Regions from separate parts of the Jejuibacter calystegiae genome, predicted to be linked through region 3. Evidence: predicted binding sites of a transcription regulator. Region 3 holds the regulator's gene; each other region holds the start of a gene.
What was found. Region 3 encodes PurR, which represses purine synthesis genes. Its sites were predicted from a motif close to CANGCAAACGTTTGCNTG; they were not measured.
Positions count from the first base shown of each region.

Region 1: cvpA (colicin V production protein) is a predicted target of PurR. The motif match lies at 1,503-1,520, and genes of this name have one in related genera.
Region 2: cybB (cytochrome b561) is a predicted target of PurR. The motif match lies at 1,092-1,109, and genes of this name have one in related genera.

Region 1 is NZ_CP040428.1:4,811,419-4,814,538, reverse strand. Features, by position in the region: gene folC (bifunctional tetrahydrofolate synthase/dihydrofolate synthase) at 1-762, shown strand, start outside; gene dedD (cell division protein DedD) at 752-1,399, shown strand; gene cvpA (colicin V production protein) at 1,576-2,061, shown strand; gene purF (amidophosphoribosyltransferase) at 2,098-3,120, shown strand, end outside.
Region 2 is NZ_CP040428.1:3,986,374-3,989,493, forward strand. Features, by position in the region: gene FEM41_RS18425 (alpha/beta hydrolase) at 1-395, opposite strand, end outside; gene cybB (cytochrome b561) at 555-1,091, opposite strand; gene gap (type I glyceraldehyde-3-phosphate dehydrogenase) at 1,268-2,269, shown strand; gene FEM41_RS18440 (pyridoxamine 5'-phosphate oxidase family protein) at 2,275-3,120, opposite strand, start outside.
Region 3 is NZ_CP040428.1:3,563,113-3,566,232, forward strand. Features, by position in the region: gene punR (DNA-binding transcriptional activator PunR) at 1-784, shown strand, start outside; gene purR (HTH-type transcriptional repressor PurR) at 820-1,845, opposite strand; gene cydH (cytochrome bd-I oxidase subunit CydH) at 2,146-2,235, shown strand; gene FEM41_RS16440 (MFS transporter) at 2,427-3,120, shown strand, end outside.

The sequences.
Region 1 (3,120 bases), 1.2 Mb from region 3:
GCGCTGGATCATACCGACTGGTTGGGGCCGGATCGCGAAAGTATTGGCCGTGAAAAGGCGGGGATCTTCCGTACCGATAAATCTGCGGTGGTGGGGGAGCCGGATATGCCGGAAACCATTAGCGAAGTGGCCCGGGAAAAGGGCGCAATGCTGCGCCGCCGCGGGGTGGAGTGGGATTACGAAGTGACCGGCGATACCTGGCGCTATCGCGATGCCGCAGGCGTGCTGGAAGCGCTACCGCAGCCCCTTGTGCCGCAGCCCAACGCCGCCACGGCGCTGGCGGCGCTGCGCGCCAGTCATCTTCCGGTAGGAGAGACCGCCATTCGCGAAGGACTACGCCAGGCAATGTTGCCGGGCCGCTTCCAGCAGGTCGGCGAGTCGCCGCGGGTGATTCTTGACGTGGCCCATAATCCCCATGCAGCGGCTTATCTGGCCGGGCGCCTGAAGACGTTGCCGCGTGAAGGGCGGGTACTGGCGGTGGTGGGAATGCTGCACGATAAGGACATCGCCGGTACGCTTGCCTGTCTGGAGCCGATGGTGGATAGCTGGTATTGTGCTCCGTTGGAGGGGCCGCGCGGTGCGACGGCGCAGCAGCTGATTGAGCACCTCGGTAAGGGGCAATGTTTTGATAGCGTGGCACAGGCGTGGCACGCCGCCCTGGGTGAGGCCCGGCCCCAGGATACGGTGCTGGTGTGTGGTTCTTTCCACACGGTAGCCCACGTAATGGAAGAGATGGAGGCGGTGAAACGAGGTGGCGAGTAAGTTTCAGAACCGATTGGTAGGCACTATCGTGCTGGTGGCGCTGGGCGTCATCGTGTTGCCAGGTCTGTTGGACGGGCAGAAAAAGCATTATCAGGATGAGTTTGCCGCCATTCCCCTGGTTCCCAGACCGGGGGACAGCGATGAACCGGATATGCTGCCGGATGCCGGCGCCGCGCTTCCGGCGCAGCCGCCGGAAGGGGCGGGCGAAGAGGTCCGCGCCAGCAGCGCCACGCCGACGGTGGATACCCGTCGGCTGTCTGGCGGTACCGAGACGCAAGTCAGCGAGCCGGAACCGGTCGTACAGCCTGAGCCGGTGAAACCGCGCGAGCAGCCGAAACCAGCGCCGAAGCCTGCGCCTGAACCTGCTAAACCCGCTCAGCAGGAAAAACCGCCGGTGGGTAAGGCATACGTGGTACAGCTGGGGGCGTTGAAGAACGCCGATAAGGTCAGCGAAATCGTGGCTAAACTTCGCGGCGCTGGCTACCGGGTGTACACTATTCCGTCCACGCCGGTACAGGGCAAAATTACCCGCATTCTGGTTGGACCGGATGCGTCGAAGGATAAACTGAAATCCTCCCTCGGTGAGCTGAAGAGTCTTTCAGGCCTGAGCGGTGTCGTGATGAACTACAGTCCGTAACCGACGCCGGGCAAGCCGGAACGGCGAAATGTGGTGGAGTGGGCAATCAGCGGTTGAACGTTTTTTGCCCACTTTTTCTTTTCTGCGATGCGAAGGAAACCGCTACGCAAACGTTTTCTTTTTCTGTTAGAATGCGCCCCGAACAGGATGTCAGGGCAAGTAGGTACGGAACGAATATGGTCTGGATTGATTACGCCATTATTGCGGTCATCGGCTTTTCCTGTCTGGTAAGCCTGGTCCGCGGGTTTGTGCGCGAAGCGCTGTCGCTGGTTACCTGGGGATGCGCTTTCTTTGTCGCGAGCCACTACTACACTTACCTGGCAACCTGGTTCACAGGCTTTGAGGACGAACTGGTTCGTAATGGGATAGCGATAACGATACTGTTTATCGCCACGCTTATCGTCGGTGCTGTCGTGAACTACGTGATAGGCCAACTGGTCGAAAAGACCGGCCTGTCCGGAACGGACAGAGTGTTGGGGGTCTGCTTCGGCGCCTTAAGGGGCGTGCTGATTGTCTCCGCCATCCTCTTCTTCCTGGACTCTTTCACCGGTATGGCGAAGAGCGAAGACTGGCAGAAGTCGCAGCTTATCCCACAATTCAGTTTCATCATCAGATGGTTCTTTGACTATCTGCAAAGCTCGTCAAGTTTCTTGCCCCGGTAACCACGCCGGGGTTGCGGCTTAATGAGGAATGACAACATGTGCGGTATTGTCGGTATCGCCGGTGTAATGCCGGTAAACCAGTCGATCTATGACGCGTTAACGGTGCTTCAGCACCGCGGGCAGGATGCCGCAGGCATCATCACCATCGATGCGAACAACTGTTTTCGCCTGCGTAAGGCCAACGGTCTGGTGAATGATGTGTTTGAAGCCCGCCATATGCAGCGGCTGCAGGGGAACATGGGAATCGGTCACGTCCGTTACCCCACCGCCGGCAGCTCCAGCGCCTCTGAAGCCCAGCCTTTCTACGTTAACTCTCCGTACGGGATTACGCTGGCGCACAACGGCAATCTGACCAACGCCCACGAGCTGCGTAAGATGCTGTTTGAAGAGAAGCGTCGCCATATCAATACCACCTCCGATTCTGAAATCCTGCTCAATATCTTTGCCAGCGAGCTGGATAACTTCCGCCACTACCCGCTGGATCCGGACAACATCTTCGCGGCCGTAGCCGCCACTAATCAGCAGATTCGCGGCGCTTACGCCTGTGTGGCGATGATTATTGGTCACGGCATGGTGGCCTTTCGCGATCCTAACGGTATCCGCCCGCTGGTGCTGGGCAAGCGCGATGTGGGCGATGGCCGTACCGAGTATATGGTGGCCTCCGAAAGCGTGGCGCTGGATACCCTGGGCTTTGAGTTTCTGCGTGATGTGGCCTCTGGTGAGGCTGTCTACATCACCGAGAAAGGGCAGCTCTATACCCGTCAGTGTGCGGAAAATCCCACTACCACGCCCTGTCTGTTCGAGTATGTCTACTTTGCACGGCCGGACTCCTTCCTGGACAAAATCTCCGTCTACAGTGCGCGGGTGGGTATGGGGCGCAAGCTGGGTGAGAAGATCGCCCGCGAGTGGGAAGATCTGGATATTGATGTGGTGATCCCTATTCCGGAAACCTCCTGCGATATCGCGCTGGAGATTGCGCGGATCCTCAATAAACCCTATCGCCAGGGCTTTGTGAAAAACCGCTATGTCGGTCGCACCTTTATCATGCCTGGCCAGCAG
Region 2 (3,120 bases), 420 kb from region 3:
CCCAGCGACAGCCAGGTGTTCAGATACTGGCTATCCCTGACGGTACGCGGATTAAGCGAAGGCGCACAGTCGTTGGCAACACCAACGGTACCGTGAGCCCAGACCACCACCGGCCAGCCCCCTTTCGGCATCGGCCCCCTGGGGATAAACACCGCAGCGCTGTCCCGGCGCGGTGTTTTACCATCTACCCCGCTCACGGAAGGATAAATAAGCCGGTACTGTTCTGCAGCCTCGGTCAGGCCATGTTCCGCAGGTAAGACCGATTTTTCAACCGACGGCGGCTGAACCGCCGCCTGAGCCTCTGACTGCTGCGCCGCCTGAACCAGCGGTACACCAATTGTCAGTGCTGCAACCGGCACGGCCCAGCACAGAAGTTTTTTTACAACAGGCTTCATATTTCCCCTATGAATTATCAGACGGTGATATCCACATCATCAGCAAAAATTGTACGCCGCAAAAACGCAATGCGTGAGCAATCACCGATAAAGCGCAGCCTAATCCTGGAGGAAAGCGTAGATGATAAAACGGCGCCGGACAGCTCCGGCACCAGGCGTTTATTCGCTATCGCGGCGGCGCGGCATCATACGCAGCAGCGTATTGTCGCGCCATATATAGTGGTGAAACAGCGCGGCGGCGGCGTGAAGGGCAATCACAAAATAGCCGATGTTAGCAATTAGCTCATGAAGATCTTTCAGACTCTGGCGGCGATCCTCATTCAGGTCTGCCGCATGGGGCATGGGGATCCCCAGTACGCTCCAGGCCTCGCCTTTGTCGTACATCACCAAAAAGCCCAGCACCGGCAACGCCAGAAAAATCAGGTACAGCGCGCTGTGCCCCAGGTGTGCCAGGCCCGTCGCCCAGGCCGCTGGTTTCGGCACAATCGGCGGTGTGGGCCGCGTGGCACGCAGCACCAGCCGTGCCACCATCAGAATCAGCACCATCAGTCCGCTGGCAAAATGAAACGCTTTAAACACCGGACGATACTCACGCGGCGCCAGGCCGCGAAACTCCATGGCGCAATAAGCGATGGCAATCAGCAGCAGCACCAGCCAGTGCAGGCCAATCTGCAGTGAGGAGAATTTACCTTGCATAACCCATCCTTTTTCCTGAATTCCGACCTAAGAATAAACTTCAGAGACGGGCTTCACATTAAGTTTCTCGGGCAATCAGCGAGTTAATTGATCCCGCACCCCCTGCGTTTGCGGCATGCCATCACCTGAACTATCACTTAGTGAGTTTAAACAACCTTCCCGCAAAGGAGTCCCTGATGAGTAAGATTGCCATTAACGGGTTTGGGCGCATCGGGCGTCTGGTGCTGCGTCGGCTGCTTGAAGTGCCGGGGGACCGGCAGGTTATCGCGATTAACGATCTGACCTCCCCCGAAGTCCTTGCCTATCTGTTGAAGCACGACTCTAACTATGGCCATTTCCCGTGGTCCGTTGACTACAGCGACGACGCCCTGATTGTCGATGGCACAAAGATCGCCGTATTTGCCGTCAAAGAGGCGGAAAAACTGCCCTGGGGGGAGCTTGGGGTAGATATCGTGGTGGAGAGCACCGGCTTTTATACCTCAGCCGATAAAGCCCGGGCCCATCTGGATGCCGGAGCGAAGAAGGTGCTGATCTCCGCCCCTGCCGGTGATATGAAAACCGTGGTGTTTAACGTCAACGACGACACCATGGACGCCAGCGATAAGCTGCTTTCGGTAGCGTCGTGCACCACCAACTGCCTGGCGCCGATGGCGAAAGCCCTGAACGACAGTTTTGGTATCAAACTGGGCACTATGACCACCATTCATGCCTATACCGGCACCCAGGCGCTGGTGGACGGACCGCGCGGCAAGAATCTGCGCGCTTCGCGGGCCGCGGCTGAAAATATCATTCCGCACACGACCGGTGCGGCTAAGGCTATCGGGCTGGTGATACCGGCCCTGAGCGGTAAACTTAAGGGTCACGCCCAGCGGGTGCCGGTAAAAACCGGTTCGGTCACCGAACTGGTCTCGATTCTGGATAAAAAAGTCACCGTGGATGAAATAAACGCCGCACTGAAAAAGGCGACCGAAAATAATGACGCCTTCGGTTATACCGATGAAGAGCTGGTGTCCGGCGATATTATTGGCAGCCACTTCGGTTCAGTGTTCGACGCGACCCAGACCGAAGTAACGGAAACCGACGAACTGCAACTGGTGAAAACCGTCGCCTGGTACGATAACGAATATGGTTTTGTGACCCAACTGGTGAGGGTGCTGGATAAGTACGCCCGCCTGTAGCGGCGTTACTCCACGGCGCGATTAAACGGCGACGCCTGGGGCTCAGACCAGCTCAGGCGTGCCGGAAGCGTGCGCCACAGCCACTCCCGCACCTCGAATTCCCAGAAATTCTGGTCCAGATTCAGGGTCACATCGCCGGTCAGTTGCAACAGCCGGGAGTGGCTGAAATCCGGAATGCAGATCCCTCCTTTGGGGTTTAACATGAAGTTGCCCAGGGTATTAAACAGGTTATTGCCGGGATAGTCGGGGATCCGCAGTCGATTCCCCTGCTCCACCCGAACAAAGCCCGGCGCGCCGCCGCGGTGCGAAACATCACAGCCGCTTTCCGGCCAGTCAGAGGCCACAAACAGCGTGTCGCAGCCGTGGATAAACGCCCGTAGTTCATCGTTCAACCCTTTACCGCGCTGTGGGGATTCATCGGGTTCCGCCAGGCTGGCATGCACCACCCGCCGCTGCTGAATATATTTCGGGCAATTACCATAGGCTTCGCAGACAAACAGCTCCAGATCGCCGCGGGTCAGGCTGTTAAGGCGCCCGTTGACCCGCAATCGCTGGCGGCTGTTAAGATCGATAAACAGCAGTCCCAGCCGCGGGTTATGGCTCAGGTTCTGCCATAGCGGATCCGCAGGATCGCGCTGCGCTTGCGGTAATGTCAGATTGAGATACTGAGGATGACCGGCATCGGCAAAGCCCGGCGGTCCTACCAGCAGCGAAGCCCAGGGATAGCCATCGCTATCCACGCTGCCCACCAGCACCATAAACATATGGCCCACGTAAGCCTGAGCCTGACCGTAAATCCCGTCTTGAAGGGTAGCGCCATGGCGTGTCGCAGCCCTGTCACTCAGCTTCTG
Region 3 (3,120 bases):
GCTGGCGGTTCCGCTGTTCGTGCGCCGCCATCGAGATGTCGAACTGACGGAGGCCGGGGCCTTTTTTCTGCGCGAAGGACGGGAGGTTATCAAAAAAATGCTCTCCACCCGTCAGCGCTGCCAGCAGATTGCCAACGGCTGGCGCGGGCAGCTCTCCATCGCCGTGGATAACATCGTTAAACCGGCGCGTACCCGCCAACTGGTGCTGGATTTCTACCGCCATTTCCCCGATGTGGAGCTGCGGGTTTCTCGTGAAGTGTTTAACGGCGTATGGGACGCGCTGGAGGACGGGCGCGTAGAGCTGGCGATCGGCGCCACCCGGGCAGTACCGGTTGGTGGCCGTTACGCCTTTCGGGATATGGGGATGCTGCGCTGGCATTGCGTGGTGGCGTCCGGTCATCCGCTGGCGGTAGCGGAGGGGGCGCTGGATGATGAACGACTGCGACGCTGGCCGTCGCTGGTCCTGGAAGATACCTCGCGCTCACTACCCAAGCGTACGACCTGGCTGCTGGATAACCAGCGGCGCATGGTGGTGCCGGACTGGGAGACGGCAAGAGAGTGCCTGGATGCCGGGCTCTGTGTCGGCATGGTACCAGCCCACGTTGCGCAACCGCGGATAAAAAGCGGTCAGTGGGTAGCGCTGGCTCTGGAGAATCGCTTTCCGGATGCCGCCTGCTGTCTGAGCTGGCGCCAGAACGAAGACTCACCGGTGCTGGGCTGGCTGCTGGATTATCTGGGGGATAGCGAAACGCTGAATGCGGAGTGGCTGAAGGAGCCCGGTTGAGCGGGCTCCCCTGTGCCTGGCGGCGATAGTGGTACTTAGCGGCGATAGTCGCGGAACGGGCCATCGGCCACCGAGCGGCGCTCAATCAGGCGCGGGTGAACCTCCAGGGTGCGGGACTGTTCGCGCTTATTGACGATACGGTCAATCAGCATATTAAAGGCGGTCTCCCCCAGTGAGTCCTTGGGCTGGTGGATGGTGGTCAGCGCCGGGGTAAAGTAGCGGGAGTTGCGCACGTTATCGTAGCCGATAATCGAAATATCCTGGGGCACCCGCAGCCCCATTTCGTCGGCGGCACACAGGGCGCCCATCGCCATCACATCGCCGCCGCAGAATACTGCCGTGGGGCGCTGGGGGACAGACAGAATCTGCTGCATGGCGCGGTAGCCGGATTCCGGCTCGAAGTCGCCCTGCACCACCCACTTTTCATTCAGTTTGATGCGCGCTTCTTCCAGCGCCTTCTTAAAGCCTGCCAGGCGGCCTGCGCCGGTATTGCGGTGCGGAGAGCCGGGAATCGCGCCGATATCACGATGGCCGCGTTCAATCAGGTAGCGTCCCGCCATATAGCCGCCTTCGAAGGCGTTATCGATGACCGAGTCGGTGAAATCAGCTTTCGCTTCGCCCCAGTCCATGACCACCATCGGGATATGGCGGTACTCTTCGAGCATCGCCAGCAGCGGTTCCGGATATTCCGAGCACATTACCAGCAGGCCGTCGACGCGTTTCTGAGCCATCATCGACAGGTAGGCGCGCTGTTTCTCCTGATTGTTCCAGGCGTTGCCCAGCACCAGGGTATAGCCCTTATCAAAGCAGCTTTTCTCTATGGCTTCGATAATTTCCGCAAAGTAGGGGGCCTCACTGCTGGTGGCCAGCAGCCCGATGGTTTTAGTGTGATTCACTTTCAGGCTGCGGGCTACGGCGCTGGGCGAGTAGTGCAGCTCTTTGATGGCGGCCCATACCGCATTACGGGTCTCTTCCGCGACAAAGCGGGTTTTATTGATAACATGCGACACCGTAGTGGTGGAGACGTTTGCCCGCTTTGCCACATCTTTGATTGTTGCCATCAGTCGTCACTCCCGGCCATTTCCTGGTCTCCTTGAATACCGGCCGGTTAATCGTTTGCCTGGACTTATCCCGGGGCGCAACTTTTCAGGTTGCAGGTATGTCGGGGAAGCGACACTGGACGGGAGGAGGGCATTACCGGACGGCGTAAAAACACGTTAGCCGGGGATTTTGTCCTATCTTTGCTAAAAGTGGAAGAGGAAATCTGCATTCAGGGCCACTTGATACAGGATTTTCAGGGGCGTTTGTGGGAAAATGAATCAGTCATTACGCTAATATGGAAAAAAGCACAGGAGAAAATCATGAGTACCGAACTGAAATACTCGCTGGTCACCACTATTATCGCGCTCGGCGTGATTGTGTGCGGCGCACTGACTGCCGTACTGCATTAATCCCCGACCCGGATGCGCGTCGTTGCGTATCCGGGCCTTTCTATTATTGCTATTTGCGCAACAGCCTTTTGCTTTTAACACGTCTTTAACTTTCCTCCGCAGACTGTCATTATTCTCCGCCTGACGATTTCCGGCAGCAGTGAGTTCCGCCCTGGTGGAAGCTGTCTCCCGAATTTACCGGAGAAATAACAATGAAATTTAATTTCCCCTTACTGGCGCTGGCCATTGGGGCATTTGGTATAGGAACAACAGAATTTTCGCCCATGGGGCTGCTGCCTGTTATCGCCGATGGGGTGGGCGTCTCCATCCCCGTGGCCGGTATGCTGATCAGCGCTTATGCGATTGGCGTTATGGTGGGAGCGCCGTTGATGACGCTGCTGCTGTCACATCGTGCCAGACGCAGTGCGCTGCTGTTTCTGATGGGAATCTTTATTGTCGGTAATGTGCTGTCGGCGCTGGCGCCCAGCTATGGCTGGCTTCTGGCCTCCCGGATTATCACCAGCCTTAACCATGGTGCCTTCTTCGGGCTGGGTTCGGTGGTGGCGGCGAGTCTGGTCCCCAAAGAGAAGCAGGCCAGCGCGGTCGCCACCATGTTTATGGGGCTGACCATCGCCAATATCGGCGGCGTGCCAGCGGCAACCTGGCTGGGTAGCGCCATTGGCTGGCGTATGTCCTTCCTGGCCACCGCCGGTCTTGGCGTGGTGGCGATGTTAAGTCTGTGGCTGTCGCTGCCTGCGGGCGGCGCGGGCGATCGTCCGGACGTGAAGCGCGAGCTGGGGGTACTGATGCGCCCTCAGGTACTGATGGCGTTGCTGACCACGGTTCTGGGGGCGGGGGCGATGTTTACGCTTTATACCTATATTTCGCCAGTGTTGCAGCGGGTGA